Regions from separate parts of the Streptomyces sp. NPDC005963 genome, predicted to be linked through region 2. Evidence: riboswitches for the same ligand, from Rfam matches in the RefSeq annotation. Region 2 holds a riboswitch; each other region holds the start of a gene.
The links. A riboswitch is a leader RNA that binds a small molecule or an ion and turns the genes downstream of it on or off. The one in region 2 is predicted to bind thiamine pyrophosphate.
Positions count from the first base shown of each region.

Region 1: it holds a riboswitch for thiamine pyrophosphate, as region 2 does, so the genes downstream of both, ABZ348_RS27735 (thiamine ABC transporter substrate-binding protein) here and thiC (phosphomethylpyrimidine synthase ThiC) in region 2, are expected to answer to the same signal.
Region 3: it holds a riboswitch for thiamine pyrophosphate, as region 2 does, so the genes downstream of both, thiO (glycine oxidase ThiO) here and thiC (phosphomethylpyrimidine synthase ThiC) in region 2, are expected to answer to the same signal.

Region 1 covers NZ_JBEXVD010000026.1:38,902-44,148, reverse strand. Annotated here, with positions in the region: gene ABZ348_RS27745 (phosphatidate cytidylyltransferase) at 1-508, shown strand, start outside; gene rlmN (23S rRNA (adenine(2503)-C(2))-methyltransferase RlmN) at 847-1,956, shown strand; TPP riboswitch at 2,064-2,173, shown strand; gene ABZ348_RS27735 (thiamine ABC transporter substrate-binding protein) at 2,267-3,364, shown strand; gene ABZ348_RS27730 (iron ABC transporter permease) at 3,340-5,034, shown strand; gene ABZ348_RS27725 (ABC transporter ATP-binding protein) at 5,034-5,247, shown strand, end outside.
Region 2 covers NZ_JBEXVD010000005.1:177,342-182,588, reverse strand. Annotated here, with positions in the region: gene ABZ348_RS10390 (hypothetical protein) at 1-571, shown strand, start outside; gene thiC (phosphomethylpyrimidine synthase ThiC) at 839-2,665, opposite strand; TPP riboswitch at 2,658-2,815, opposite strand; gene ABZ348_RS10380 (YibE/F family protein) at 3,430-4,785, shown strand; gene ABZ348_RS10375 (SsgA family sporulation/cell division regulator) at 4,885-5,247, opposite strand, start outside.
Region 3 covers NZ_JBEXVD010000004.1:322,553-327,799, forward strand. Annotated here, with positions in the region: gene thiE (thiamine phosphate synthase) at 1-677, opposite strand, end outside; gene ABZ348_RS09285 (Rv2175c family DNA-binding protein) at 767-1,132, opposite strand; gene ABZ348_RS09290 (FAD-dependent oxidoreductase) at 1,255-2,430, opposite strand; gene ABZ348_RS09295 (hypothetical protein) at 2,504-2,860, opposite strand; TPP riboswitch at 2,966-3,079, shown strand; gene thiO (glycine oxidase ThiO) at 3,076-4,281, shown strand; gene thiS (sulfur carrier protein ThiS) at 4,278-4,493, shown strand; gene ABZ348_RS09310 (thiazole synthase) at 4,554-5,247, shown strand, end outside.

The DNA.
Region 1 (5,247 bases), on a different contig from region 2:
CGACGGCTACCTCAAGGACGTGACCGCGGGGGTCTTCGCCGCCTTCTACGTCCCCTTCCTCGCGACCTTCGTCGCGCTGATGCTCACCGCCGACGACGGCGCCAAGCGGGTCCTGACCTTCCTGGTGCTCACCATCGTCAGCGACACCGGTGCGTACGCCGTGGGCTGGCGGTTCGGCAAGAACAAGCTGGCGCCGCGCATCAGTCCCGGCAAGACCCGCGAGGGCCTGCTGGGCGCGGTCGGCTTCGCGATGGTCGCCGGTGCGCTGTGCATGCAGTTCCTGGTCGACGGCGGTGCCTGGTGGCAGGGGCTGCTGCTGGGGCTCGCGGTCGCGGTCAGCGCCACCCTCGGTGACCTCGGCGAGTCGATGATCAAGAGGGACCTCGGCATCAAGGACATGGGCACGCTCCTGCCGGGGCACGGCGGGATCATGGACCGGCTCGATTCGCTGTTGCCGACGGCTCCGGTGGTGTGGTTGCTCCTGGTCCTCTTCGTCGGCTCGGGCTGAGCCCAGGCGCTCCAGGGGTACCGCCCAGGCCACGGGACGGGTCGTACGGCAGCGCCGACGGCTTCGACTCGTGGCCGCTGTGTTCCTGGGGCGCGGCACTCGTGGCCGTGCCACGCGGAGTGAGCGGAGTGACGGGGAGGGGCGATCCGGCGACGGCGGAGCGGTCGGCTGCGTACCCGTTACCCTGGAAGGGCGTGCCGCTCAAGCAGCGGCGCGCCCTTTCGGCCCCGCAGCCCCGGGGCGGCCCGTTGCGGCCCCTGGGCGGGTCGCACCACACCGTTGTCGGCTCCGCCCCCGCGGAGGCTGCCCGGTCTCGTCTCACTGAGGAGTTACCGCTCATGGCCCCCGCCCCGGGAGAGCTCACTTTCGTTGCACCTCGCGGAGCCAAGAAGCCCCCGCGGCACCTCGCCGACCTCTCGCCCGCCGAGCGGAAGGAAGCCGTCGCGGCCATCGGTGAGAAGCCGTTCCGTGCCAAGCAGCTCTCGCAGCACTACTTCGCCCGGTACGCGCACGACCCGGCCCAGTGGACCGACATCCCCGCCGCCGCGCGGGAGAAGCTCGCCTCCGAACTGCTGCCCGATCTGATGTCCGTCGTGCGCCACATCTCCTGTGACGAGGACACCACCCGCAAGACCCTGTGGCGGCTGCACGACGGGACGCTGGTGGAGTCGGTGCTGATGCGCTACCCGGACCGGGTGACCATGTGCATCTCCTCACAGGCCGGCTGTGGCATGAACTGTCCGTTCTGCGCGACAGGACAGGCCGGCCTCGATCGCAATCTGTCCACGGCCGAGATCGTCCACCAGATCGTGGACGGAATGCGCGCCCTGCGGGACGGGGAGGTCCCCGGCGGTCCGGCGCGGCTGTCCAACATCGTGTTCATGGGGATGGGCGAGCCGCTCGCCAACTACAAGCGGGTCGTCGGCGCGATCCGTCGGCTCACGGATCCGGAGCCGGACGGGCTCGGCATCTCCCAGCGCGGGATCACCGTGTCGACCGTCGGTCTGGTGCCGGCGATGCTGCGCTTCGCCGACGAGGGCTTCAAGTGCCGTCTCGCCGTCTCGCTGCACGCGCCCGACGACGAACTGCGCGACACCCTCGTTCCCGTCAACACCCGCTGGAAGGTCCGTGAGGTCCTCGACGCCGCTTGGGAGTACGCGGAGAAGTCCGGCCGTCGGGTCTCCATCGAGTACGCGCTGATCCGGGACATCAACGACCAGGCGTGGCGCGGTGACCTCCTCGGCCGGTTGCTGAAGAACAAGCGGGTCCACGTCAATCTGATCCCGCTGAACCCGACCCCGGGCTCCAAGTGGACCGCTTCGCGGCCCGAGGACGAGCGGGCCTTCGTCAACGCGATCGCCGCGCACGGGGTGCCCGTGACCGTCCGGGACACCCGGGGGCAGGAGATCGACGGCGCGTGCGGTCAGCTGGCGGCAGCCGAGCGCTGAGTGCCTTGTGGGGGTTCAGGGGTTTTGTCGGCCCCGGGGCCTCTGCCGTCGAGGACCCCTGCCGTCGAGGGGTGTGGACCTTGTAAGGTGTGCCTCGTACATCTGCATATATCCGACAGGGGAGCGCCACAGCGCTGAGAGTGCGGTTTGAGAAGACCGCAGACCCTCTGAACCTCGCCCAGGTCATTCTGGGTAGGGAGTTCGGACACCACTCAAGCTGTTGCGCCCTGCCCGAATTCCTCGTGCGCCTCGTGCGCGGGGAGCGGGTGGGGCCGCGTCTCTTCCTGGCCACCCCCAGGAGGAATTCTCAGTGAACACCATCAAGAAGGCCACGGTCACCGCGCTGGCCGCGGCGCTGGGCGTCACCGCGCTCGCCGCCTGCGGCACCGACGGGGACACCGAGGACGCCGGGTCCTCGGGCAAGCCGTCCAAGACGGTCACCCTGGTCACCCACGATTCGTTCGCCGTGTCCGACGCCGTACTGGCCGACTTCACCAAGCAGTCCGGATACAAGGTGAAGATCCTCAAGAGCGGGGACGCCGGTACCGCGCTCAACAAGGAGATCCTCACCAAGGGCTCCCCGCAGGGCGACGTCTTCTTCGGCGTCGACAACACCCTGCTCTCCCGCGCCCTAGACAAGGGGCTGTTCACCGGATACCGGGCCAAGGGCCTGGACCAGGTGAGCGCCGAAGTCCAACTGGACAAGGGCGAGCACCGCGTCACCCCGGTCGACACCGGGGACATCTGCGTCAACTACGACAAGAAGTACTTCGCCGACAAGAAGCTGGCGCCCCCGGTCACCTTCGACGACCTGGTCAAGCCCGAGTACAAGAACCTGCTCGTCGTCGAGAACGCGGCCACCTCGTCGCCCGGCCTCGGCTTCCTCCTCGGCACGGTCGCCCAGTACGGCGAAGACCAGTGGACCGGGTACTGGAAGAAGCTCAAGGCCAATGGCGTCAAGGTCGTCGACGGCTGGGACCAGGCGTACAACGAAGAGTTCTCCGGCTCGGCCGGTGGCAAGAAGGCGAAGGCCGATCGTCCGCTCGTCGTCTCCTACGCCTCAAGCCCGCCGGTGGAGGTCCTCTACTCCAAGCCCCAGCCCACGACGGCCCCTACCGGTGTCGCCACCGGCACCTGCTTCCGTCAGATCGAGTTCGCCGGGCTGCTGAACGGCGCCAAGAACGAGGCGGGCGGCAAGGCGCTGCTGGACTTCATGGTCTCCAAGACGTTCCAGGAGGACATGCCGCTGAACATGTTCGTCAATCCGGTCCTCAAGGGCGCCAAGCTCCCCGAGCTGTTCACCACCTTCGGCGAGGTCATCGACGCTCCGAAGACCGTCGCACCCGACACCATCGCCAAGAACCGGGAGCAGTGGATCCAGACGTGGTCCTCGCTCGTCGTGAAGTAGCACGGACCGGCCGTCGGACCGAGCTGCGGGCCACCGCCGCGCGGCTCGGTCTGATGGCCCTGCCCGTCACCTTCTTCGCCGTCTTCTTCGCCTACCCGGTCGCCGCCATCGTCGGCCGGGGGCTCAGGGACGGCGGAGCGTGGCAGTTCGCCCGGATCGGCGAGGTCATCGGCCGTGACGACCTCCAGCGGGTGCTCTGGTTCACCACCTGGCAGGCGCTCGCCTCCACCGCGCTCACCCTGCTCGTCGCGCTGCCCGGGGCCTATGTGTTCGCCCGGCTGGAATTCCCCGGCAAACGGCTGCTGCGAGCGGCGGTGACCGTGCCGTTCGTGCTGCCCACGGTCGTCGTCGGCACCGCCTTCCTCGCCCTGGTGGGCCGCGGCGGACCGCTGGACGAACTGTGGGGCGTTCGGCTGGACGCCACCGTCTGGGCCATCCTGCTCGCCCACGTCTTCTTCAACTACGCCGTCGTCGTCAGGACCGTCGGCGGGCTCTGGTCCCAGCTCGACCCCCGGCAGGAGGAGGCCGCGCGGGTGCTGGGAGCCGGGCGCATCGCGGCCTGGCGGCAGGTGACCCTGCCCGCACTGACGCCCGCCCTGGCCGCAGCGGCCCTGATGGTCTTCCTCTTCACCTTCACCTCCTTCGGCGTCGTACAGATCCTCGGCGGACCCTCCTACGCCACGCTGGAAGTGGAGATCTACCGGCAGACCGCGCAGCTGCTGGACCTGAGAACGGCGGCGGTGCTCACGATGGTGCAGTTCGTCGCGGTCGGTGCCGTCCTCGCCGTGCACGCCCGGACCCTGCGCCGCCGAGAGAGCACCTTGCGGCTGGTGGATCCGGCACGCACCGCCAGGCCGCCGCGCGGCAGGGGCCAGTGGACCCTGCTCGGCGTGGTGCTCACCACCGTCGCCCTCTTGCTCATCGCCCCGCTCGCGGTGCTGGTGGAACGCTCCCTCGATACCCCGGGCGGCTATGGATTCGACTACTACCGGGCGTTGGGCGACCTCGACGACAGCGGGTCCGCCTTCCTCGTTCCGCCGATCGAAGCGGTCTGGAACTCGCTCCAGTACGCGCTGGCCGCGACCGGCATCGCCGTACTCATCGGCGGACTCGCGGCTGCCGCGCTCACCAGACGGGCGGGTCGGCTGGTCCGGGGCTTCGACGCACTGCTGATGCTGCCGCTCGGTGTCTCCGCGGTGACCGTCGGCTTCGGCTTCCTGATCACCCTGGACGAGCCGCCCCTGGACCTCAGAGCTTCCTGGATCCTGGTGCCGCTGGCCCAGGCCCTGGTCGGAGTCCCCTTCGTGGTACGGATCATGCTGCCGGTCCTCCGGGCCGTCGACGGGCGGCTGCGCGAGGCGGCGGCGGTGCTCGGTGCCTCTCCGCTCCGGGTGTGGCGCGAGGTCGACTTCCCCATGGTGCGGCGGGCGGTGCTGATCGCTGCCGGCTTCGCGTTCGCCGTCTCCCTGGGCGAGTTCGGAGCCACCGTGTTCATCGCCCGGCCCGACCACCCCACCCTGCCCGTCGCGGTGGCACGGCTGATCGGACGGCCAGGAGAGCTGAACTACGGCCAGGCCATGGCGCTGAGCACGATCCTGATGGCCGTGTGCGCGACCGCGCTGCTACTGCTGGAGCGGACCCGGGTCCGCAACACCTCCGGAGAATTCTGATGGCCCCGACCGATCCGCTGCTCCGCCTCGATGACGTGACCGTCCGCTTCGGCTCGCGCGCCGTGCTCGACGCGGTACGTCTGGACGTCGTCGCGCACGAGATCGTCTGTGTCCTCGGTCCCAGCGGCAGCGGGAAGTCGACGCTGTTGCGTGTGGTCGCCGGACTCCAGCACGCCGATGCCGGGCGGGTGCTCCTTTCGGGAGCCGACCAGG
Region 2 (5,247 bases):
CCGGGATTCCGCACAGACGCCGAACGGGCCGGCCGAGCGGGGAGCAGGACTCGCGGCGGTGATCGGCGCACTGGCCCCGGTACTCGCCGGCACGGCAGCAGTGATCTTCCTGCTGATCGGCTACGGCCTCAGAATGCTGGAGCCCGTTCCCACCATCGCCCGCTCGCTGGTGTCCGTCGGCTGGTTCTTCGGTGCGCTCGCGGCCGTCGCCACCCTCGCCGCCGGAATCGGACTGCTGGTGACCGCCCTGCGCAACGGGGCGACCCAAGTGCAGGCGGCAGAGGAGCCGGACGAGTTGCCCGACGAGGTGGCCCGCGCCAAGGACGCCTGGCGCCACGCCCTGCTGGAACGCGGCATCCTGCCCTTCCTCCAGGCGACCTTGAACGATCCGAGCGCCGACCCCGCCTCCACCGCACCGCCACGCCCCCTGGGCCGCATCCCCAAGGTGGGATACAGCGGACCGGACTACTCCAGTCCCAGCGAAGGCGCGACCAAGGGGCAGCGCCCCACCTTCACCAGTCCCGACTTCTCCAGCCCTGATTTCGGCGGTCCGGAGCACCAACCGGACTGACCGTCCGCTCCGATGGTCCGTGCGGGATGCGGACCATCGGACTCAGGGCCCGGCGTCTCCACGGGCCGGTGAAACGGCCGGTCCCGTGGAGACGCTCCGGGCAGGGGGCCCAGGATCGGTTCGGCAACGGGCGCCCCGGCCGGCACCGCCCACGAGCCCAGGAGCCACGAGCCCACGAGCCCACGAGCCCACGAGCCCACGAGCCCACGGGATGGTCCTCCCACGGACGAGCAGTGCCGTACGTGCCGGAGTCAGCCCGCGGTTCGATCAGTCGGCCATGGGCAGATACACCCGATTGCCACTGGCTGCGAACTCCTTCGACTTCTGGAGCATCCCCGCGGAGACCTCCTCGTCGGTCTTTTGTGCTTGATCGCCGCCGAACTGCTCATTGATGCTGCGGCTGATCTTCATCGAGCAGAACTTGGGGCCGCACATGGAGCAGAAATGGGCGGTCTTCGCCGGTTCGGCCGGCAGCGTCTCGTCGTGGAACTCCCTTGCGGTATCCGGATCGAGCGCCAAATTGAACTGGTCTTCCCAACGGAACTCAAAACGGGCATCGGATAGCGCGTCGTCCCATTCCTGGGCACCCGGATGTCCCTTGGCGAGATCGGCGGCATGTGCGGCGATCTTGTAGGTGATCACCCCGGTCTTCACATCGTCTCGATTCGGCAGACCGAGATGCTCCTTGGGCGTGACGTAACACAGCATCGCCGTGCCCCACCAAGCGATCATCGCCGCTCCGATTCCGGAGGTGATGTGGTCATAGGCAGGCGCCACATCGGTCGTGAGCGGACCTAGCGTGTAGAAGGGGGCCTCCTCGCAGACCTCCTGCTGCAGATCGATGTTCTCCTTGATCTTGTGCATGGGGACGTGACCCGGGCCTTCGATCATCGTCTGCACCTGGAACCGCTTGGCGATCCGGTTGAGCTCGCCCAGGGTCTGCAACTCCGCGAACTGTGCCTCGTCGTTGGCGTCGGCGATCGACCCGGGCCGCAGACCGTCGCCGAGCGAGTAGGTGACGTCGTAGGCGGCGAGGATCTCGCACAGTTCCTCGAAGTTCTCGTAGAGGAACGATTCCTTGTGGTGTGCCAGGCACCAGGCAGCCATGATCGATCCGCCGCGGGAGACGATGCCCGTCTTGCGCCGCGCGGTCAGGGGCACGTACCGCAACAGCACCCCGGCGTGGACGGTCATGTAGTCCACGCCCTGCTCAGCCTGCTCGATGACCGTGTCCTTGTAGATCTCCCAGTTCAGCTCCTCGGCCCGGCCGTCGACCTTCTCCAGGGCCTGGTAGAGCGGAACCGTCCCGATCGGTACCGGGGAGTTCCGGAGCACCCACTCCCGGGTGGTGTGGATGTTGCGTCCGGTGGACAGGTCCATGACCGTGTCGGCGCCCCAACGCGTCGCCCAGGTCATCTTGTCCACCTCCTCCTCGATGGAGGAGGTGACCGCGGAGTTGCCGATGTTAGCGTTGACCTTCACCAGGAACCGCTTGCCGATGATCATCGGCTCGATCTCCGGGTGGTTGACGTTGGCGGGCAGCACCGCCCGACCTGCGGCGATCTCCTCCCGTACGACCTCGGGGGAAACGTTCTCGCGGATGGCGACGTACTCCATCTCCGGAGTGATCTCCCCGCGGCGCGCGTACGCGAGTTGCGTCACCGGCTGCCCGTCGCGCCCCCGGCGGGGCTGACGCGGGCGACCGGGGAAGACCGCGTCGAGATTCCTCAGCCCACCGCGCGGCGAAGTGTGCTTGAGTCCGTCGTCCTCGGGGCGGGCCGGCCGGCCCGCGTACTCCTCCGTGTCCCCCCGGGCGATGATCCAGTTCTCCCGGAGCGGCGCCAGTCCTCGTCGTACGTCGGTGTCGACTACGGGATCGGTGTACGGGCCGGACGTGTCGTACAGCGTGACGTCCTTCCCGTTGGTGAGGTGCACCTGTCGAACGGGCACCCGGAGGTCGGGGCGCGAGCCCTCGACGTACCCCTTGTGCCAGCCCGGCTTCCGCCCGGCCGGCGCGGCGGATTCGATGGAGTCGCCCGGCTCGGTGGATCCGACCTGGTCGACGGCGCGCGTGCGTGCATCCTGAACGGTCATGAGACCTACTCCCTACGCCGGCATTACCCGGTAACAGGTTCGGCGGTCGACGCAGCGGTTTCCGTCACTGCCGTGCTGGCTGCGGCCAGTCGGCTCTACGGAGGTCAGCGCCCTCTCAGCCCGGTGCTCCGAGCTCCCGCGTGTGCAAAGGTGCCACCACGCTAGCGCCCTTTCTGGCGCGCTGAACAGAGGCCCCGTGCCGTTCTTGCGATGATCGGTCGGTGACCTCTTCGCCGTCCGACCCCCAGCAAGGGCCCGATCCCCAGTGGAGACCGCTCTCTCCGGAGTCCCACCGTCCGCCGCGGGAGTCGACGGAGCACTCGCAGGAGACCCCGGAATCCCCCCGGAATCCCGGCCCGCCGCGTCAGCGGCCGATGCCCGCATGGCCCGAACCGCAGGGCCAACCCCCGGGCCCCGCCGACAGCTCGGCGGACGTTTCCGAACGCCCGTCCGCCCAGGGCGGTTACGGCGCCTCCCGGGGCCCGTCGTACGTCCCTGATCCGCAGGGCCACCACCACAGGCAACCGGACGCGCCGCTCCCGGACTGGTCGGACTCCCACGAGCCCCACCAGACCACCGGGCGGACCTCCGCGCCCGTCCAGCCACCCTCGCCCGTCCAACCGTCCACGCCCGTCCAACCGTCCGCTCACGACCACGGTTCGGGGCACGACCACGGTTCAGGCCACGACCACCCCCGGAGCCGCTCCTCCCCCGCCCCTCCGTCCGGCCACTCCCACGGGCACTCACACAGCCACGGCCCCGCCATGCCCGTCTCGCGGCACCTCCGCAAGGTGATCGCCGCCGTGTTGATTCCCTTCGCCACGGCCGTCGTCGTGGGACTGGTCATGCTCTGGCCCGGCTCCGCACCCGGTCACGAACGCACCGGCGTCGGGTTCGACCGACAGACCGAGCAGGCGAGGGTGGCCAGCGTGCAGCGGGTCGACTGCAAGGACGTCAACGTCGCCGTGGTGCCTCCGACGGGAGACACCAGCACCCCCGAAGGACGGGAGGCGGTCAACTCCCAGCAGGGCCAGTGCAAGAAGGCGAAGATCGAGATCACCAGCGGCAAGGACATGGGGCGCGTCTTCACCGAGGTCATCCAGCCGGATGCCTCACGGCAGTTGGAGCAGGGTCAAGAAGTGGTGGTGGCGTACGCTCCGGACGCTCCGCGCGATCTCCAGTACGCGGTCATCGATGTGAACCGCAGCTTCCCGATGACCCTGCTCGCCGGCATCTTCGCCCTCGCGGTCGTGCTCGTGGGACGGATGCGCGGGGTGATGGCCCTGGTTGCGCTGGTCATCTCCTTCGCCGTCCTCACCCTGTTCATCCTCCCCGCCATCCTGGCCGGGTCCAATCCGCTGATCGTCGCAGTGGTAGGGGCGAGTGCGATCATGCTGGTCGCCCTCTATCTGTGCCACGGGTTGACCGCCCGCACGTCGGTCGCCGTCCTCGGCACCCTGATCTCGCTCCTGCTGATCGGTCTGCTCGGATCGCTCTACATCGGCTGGGCGCACCTCAGTGGCAACACGGACGACAACACCGGTCTGATCCACGGGCTGTACCCCCACATCGACATGAGCGGGCTCCTCCTGGCCGGTGTCATCATCGGCTCCCTCGGAGTGCTCGACGACGTCACGGTGACCCAGACGTCAGCGGTCTGGGAGTTGCACCAGGCGGATCCCAAAATGGGCCCCCGGGCGCTGTACCGCGCCGGGATCCGGATTGGGCGCGACCACATCGCCTCCGTGGTGAACACGCTGGTGCTGGCCTACGCGGGCGCGGCGCTGCCCCTCCTGCTGCTCTTCTCGATCGCCCAGAGCAGTGTGGGCACCGTCGCCAACAGCGAACTGGTGGCGGAGGAGATCGTCCGGACACTGATCGGATCGATCGGTCTGGTGGCCTCCGTTCCGGTAACCACGGCGCTCGCGGCCCTGGTGGTCTCATCCGACCGCCCGGCAGCGGGCGGAGACGGAGGTACGGAGAGGGGCGGCGGTGTTCCCGGCGGGCTGGGCGCTCCCCGCACGGCCGGGGACGGCACGGCCGAGGCCACAGGGCGGCGCAACGAGGGCGTAAGCGGGGCTTTGGGACGCGGGGGCAAGGGACGACGTCGCAAGAAGTAGTTCCGGAGCCGGGGCGGGCAACCCTTCGGGGTCGGGCACGCGCGGTCCCGAAGGGGAGGCGTCGGGGTTCCGCTGTGCCCCGCCGCCCTCCACAGGCCGTCAGCCGGCGTTCTCCTCGGCCAGGATCTCCTGGAGGGCCTTGTCCAGATTCCCTTCGAAGTCCCCGAAGGTTCGCTCCTGTCCCAGTGGCACCAACTTGTCGGTGCGGTCGAGGAAGGCCACCACCGGCGCCGTGCTCACGTGGAACAAGGCCCGGTCCGCGCCCACTTGGAGCCGAATGGCGATGTCGGCCAACTCCTCGGGGCCGGTGGGGCCGATGTGCACATCACCGTCACCGCTGGGACCCAGCACCCCGTCCAGTAGGAGATCCCTACTGAAGACCCAGGTCACAGGCGCGTCTCCAGGCAGATGAAAGGTCATCCGCAGAGCGTAGGGATCGTCCGTCGCATACCGGAGCTCCAC
Region 3 (5,247 bases), on a different contig from region 2:
GCCCTGAGTGCAGCCGCCGCTGCCGCCGGATCGGTCGCCTCGGTGATGGCGCGGACGACGACGACCCGCCGTGCTCCCGCGTCCAACACCTCGTCGAGGTTCCCCGCGTCGATGCCCCCGATGGCGAACCAGGGCCGCTGGGTCTTGAGGGCGGCCGTGTGCCGTACGAGGTCGAGGCCGGGGGCGTGGCGCCCGGGCTTGGTGGGGGTGGGCCAGCAGGGGCCGGTGCAGAAGTAGTCCACCCCGGGCTCGACGGCCGCGGCGGCGGCTTCGGCGGCGGAGTGGGTGGAGCGACCGATGAGGGGTGCGGCACCGATGACGGCGCGGGCAGCGGGTACCGGAAGGTCTCCCTGCCCCAGATGGAGCACGTCGGCGCCGATGGCATGGGCGACGTCCGCGCGGTCGTTCACCGCGAGCAGCTTGCCGTGCCTGCGGCAGGCGTCCGCGAAGATCCGGAGGTTCTCCAACTCCGCTGCGGCTTCCATGCCCTTGTCCCGGAGTTGCACGATGTCCACGCCGCCGGAGAGGGCCGCGTCGAGGAAGTCGGGGAGGTCCCCCTGCCGGGTCCTGGCGTCGGTGCACAGATAGAGCAGGGACGCGTCCAGGGCGCGGCGCAGCGGCTCGGCGGCCACCGCCCGGGTGGACGGTTCGGACGACGGCGCATGGGTCGCGGACATAAGGATCCCCCGGAGCAGTTCGGCGGTGTGCGGCCGGGCTGGGACGTGGCCGCACACCGCGGGTGCTGTGTCGTTCGTGATGGCGCGACCTAGACGGCGAGCGCCTGCGCTCTGCGCTTCACCTCCGTGCCGCGGTTCTCGCTGAGCGCCTGTGCGGGGGTGCCCGGCAGCGACGGGTCGGGAGTGAAGAGCCACTCCAGCATCTCCGCGTCGGTGAATCCGTCGTCCCTCAGCAGGGTCAGGGTCCCGGAGAGGCCCTTCACGACCTTGTCGTCGCTGATGAAGGCGGCGGGGACGTGCAGCGCCCTGTTCTCCCCGCGGCGCACCGCGATCAGCTGGCCCTCCTTGACCAGTTGCCTCACACGGGTCACCTCGACCCCGAGCTTCTCCGCGATGTCGGGGAGGTTGAGCCAGGCGGGCACGAGGGCATCGATCTTTGCGTCAATCTCGGTCACGGGACAAGCCTGCCATCTGGGACTGTCAGCCGGTAGCCGGACCCCGGCCGTGGAGCACGTCCATCCGGGGATCCGAGGAAGGGAACCGCTGGTCAGCGCCCTGCGGAATCGCTCATTTCGATTTACTGGGAAGCGGCCTTCAGGGGGATCGACGGGTCGCCGGCGCGCTCGACGACCAGGAGCGCTCCGCTGTGGATGAGCTTGCGGCCCTGTGCCAGGTCGCGGGGCCTCCCCACGGCGAGCAGGGCGACCAGAGCTCCGCGCCGCAGCCACAGCACCGACCACTCCGGGTCAGCGGGGTCGCCCCGCCACAGGACGGTGTCCGCAGCCGCGTGGTCGCCGGCGTACTGCACGAACCGCCCGAACTGCTCGGACCAGAAGTACGGCACGGGGTCATAGGTCTGGGGTGGTGTGCCGAGTACGTCGGCGATCACGTTGGACGCGACCGTCCGGGGTCCTTGGAGTGCGTTGTCCCAGTGGTGGACGAGGAGTCGTCTGCCGTAGCGCGCGGAGGGGAAGGATGCGCAGTCGCCCACGGCGTACACGGAGGGCAGGGAGGTGCGGAGGTGCTCGTCGGCGACGATCGCGGCGTCCGCTCCGATGGCGATCCCCGAACCGGCGAGCCAGGCGGTGGCGGGGCGGGCCCCGATGCCGACGACGACGGCTCCGGCGGGGATGCGCCGCCCGTCCGCCAGGAGCACCGAGCCGTCCTCCACACCGGCGACCCGGGTACCGGTGAGCAGTTGCACTCCGCCCTGGCCGTACCAGGCGGCCATCGGGGCCGCGACCTCGGCGGGCAGCGCGCCGGCGAGGGGGAGGTCCGCGGCCTCGACCACGGTGACCGCACACCCGGCCGCCCGGGCGGCCGTGGCGAACTCGGCCCCGATCCACCCCGCACCGACGACCACGATGTCGTGCTGCCGGGCGAGGACGGGACGCAGTCGGGCCGCGTCGTCGAGCGTGCGCAGCAGATGGACGCCGGGGACGCCTTCGGTGCCCGGCAGTTCGATCGGCTCCGCGCCCGTGGCGATGACCAGGGTGTCGTAGGGGACGGGGCCGGCCTCGGTGTCCAGTTCCCGGGCGGTGGCGCGCACTCCGGTGACGTCCACGCCGAGGCGGAGTTCGATGTCCAGCGCTTCGAAGTCGACCTCGAAGGCGGAGTCCTCGGCCTTGCCGAGCAGAACCGCCTTGGACAGGGGCGGTCTGTCGTACGGCTGGTGGGGTTCGGCGCCGATCAGGGTGATCGGGCCGGTGAAGCCCTGCTCGCGCAGGGCGACGGCGGTCTGCACCCCCGCCATGCCCGCACCGACGACCGTCACGCGCTGTGTCCGCTGCTCGCTCACATGCCCACCCTAAACAGCTGACGGAACGTCAGGAAAGCAGGGCGTCTGCGGGGACCTCTTCGACCACGCTCGTACCGCTGCCCTCCTGCGACTCCCACTCCCAGGTCTCGTCCAATCTGACCCGCCCGTCGGGCAGGTCGACGACCTCGGAGACGCAGTGCCCCGACGACGTGGTCCCGTCGGCCTTGAGCTGGACGTAGCGGAAGTCGATCCGGTCATTCTCACGACTGCCGACCAGATAGCCGCGGACCACGTCGCCACCCTCGTACTCGGCCCAGATCCGACCGTCCCGCTCGTGGTACGCGAACCGGGTGCTGGTGCCCACCTGACCCGGTGCCTGATCGGCGACCGGGGCGAGGACGAGCCCGTCGAGTGACCTTGCCATGCTCCGCGCTCCCTTGCGCCTGGGGCCCACTCGGTCGCACCGGCCACGGCGGTGCGCGGCCGACCCTCTGACGCGAGTTGGGGCCGGGGGTTAGGGTGGCCACCGTAAAGCACTCGCGGGAGCCCGGACGCACCGGGCTGAGAGGGGGGCTGGCCGGCCTCCGACCGTACGAACCTGATCCGGGTCATGCCGGCGAAGGGAGGAGCTGGCCCACCGTGCCGTACGTCCCCCGCACCCGCGCCACAGCGCAGGGCGCGCACGCACCGTCCAAGAGCACCGACGTCCTCGTCGTCGGGGGCGGAATCATCGGCCTCGCCACCGCCTGGCGAACCGCCCAACACGGTCTGGGCGTCGCCGTCGTCGATCCTGCACCGGGCGGTGGAGCGGCCCAGGTGGCGGCGGGAATGCTCGCCGCCGTCACCGAACTCCACTACGGCGAGCAGACCCTGCTCGCCCTCAATCTGGAATCCGCGCAGCGCTACCCGGACTTCACCGCCGAACTGGAGGAGTGCAGCGGCCAGGAGGTCGGCTACCGCCCCTGCGGCACCCTGGCGGTGGCGCTCGACAGCGACGACCGGGCCCATCTGCGGGAGCTCCACGCCCTTCAGCAGCGCTCCGGCCTGGACTCCCAGTGGCTCTCGGGCCGCGAATGCCGACGTCTCGAACCGATGCTCGCCCCCGGCGTACGCGGCGGACTGCGGGTGGACGGCGACCACCAGGTCGACCCGCGACGGCTCACCTCGGCGTTGCTCACCGCCTGCGAACGCGCCGGCGTGGTCTTCCACCGCGACTGGGCGCAGTCCCTCACCGTGCGCGGTGACCGGGCGGTGGGCGTGCGGCTCGCCGACGGGCAAGAGGTCCGCGCCGAACAGACCGTACTCGCCGGCGGCAGCTTCAGCAGGGAGCTGGACGGGGTGCCGCCGCACGTGCTGCCCCCGGTACGACCGGTCAAGGGCCAGGTCCTGCGCCTCCGGGTGCCTGCCGCCTTCGCCCCCTTCCTGTCCCGGACCGTACGGGCGGTCGTGCGGGGCGGCTCCGTCTACCTGGTGCCGCGGCAGGACGGCGAACTGGTCGTCGGGGCCACCAGCGAGGAGCTGGGGTGGGACACCACGGTCACCGCGGGAGGCGTCTACGAACTGCTGCGCGACGCCCATGAACTGGTCCCCGGCATCACCGAACTGCCCCTCGTCGAGACCAGGGCCGGACTGCGCCCCGGCACCCCGGACAACGCCCCCCTCCTCGGCCCGACCGCGCTGCCCGGCCTGCTGCTCGCCACGGGGCACTACCGCAATGGCGTCCTACTCACCCCGCTGACCGCCGATGCGATGGCTTCGGTGCTCGTCCGCGGCGTACTGCCCGACGAGGCGCTCCCCTTCACCCCGCACCGTTTCGCACCCCTCGCCCAGGAGCACTCCGCATGAACACTCACCCCGTGGCGGTGTCCATCAACGGCGAAAGGCGCGAAGTCTCCGCCGGAACCACCCTGGGCGCCCTGGTCGCCGAGCTCACCGCCGCCCCGACGGGCGTCGCGGCAGCGGTGAACGAGACCGTGGTGCCCCGTAGCCGCTGGGAGCTGACCCTCCTCGACGACGGAGACCGCATCGAAGTGCTCACCGCTGTTCAGGGAGGCTGACCCGTGTCCACACCCGCCTCTGCCCCCACCGACGCTCCCGGCCCTCCCGCTGACACCGGCTTGGACGATCCGCTGCTCATCGCGGACACCGCCTTCACCTCCCGACTGATCATGGGTACGGGCGGGGCGCCCAGTCTCGACGTCCTGGAACGCGCCCTCGTGGCCAGCGGCACCGAACTCACCACGGTGGCCATGCGCCGCCTCGATCCCACCGTCCAAGGCTCGGTGCTCTCGGTCCTCGCCGAACTCGGCATCCGGGTCCTGCCCAACACGGCGGGCTGCTTCACCGCGGGCGAGGCCGTCCTCACCGCCCGGCTCGCCCGTGAGGCCCTCGGCACCGACTGGATCAAGCTGGAGGTCGTCGCCGACGAACGGACCCTGCTGCCCGATCCGGTCGAATTGCTCGATGCGGCGGAAACTCTGGTCGACGACGGTTTCACCGTACTGCCCTACACGAACGACGATCCGATCCTGGCCCGGAAGCTGGAGGACGCGGGGTGCGCAGCGGTGATGCCCCTCGGGTCCCCGATCGGTTCCGGGCTGGGTATCCGCAATCCCCACAACTTCCAGCTGATCACCGAGCGGGCGCAGGTGCCCGTGATCCTCGACGCGGGCGCGGGCACCGCGTCCGATGCCGCGTTCGCCATGGAGCTGGGGTGCGCAGCGGTGATGCTCGCATCAGCGGTCACCCGCGCCCAGGAACCGGTGCTGATGGCGCACGCGATGCGGCACGCGGTCACGGCCGGCCGCCTCG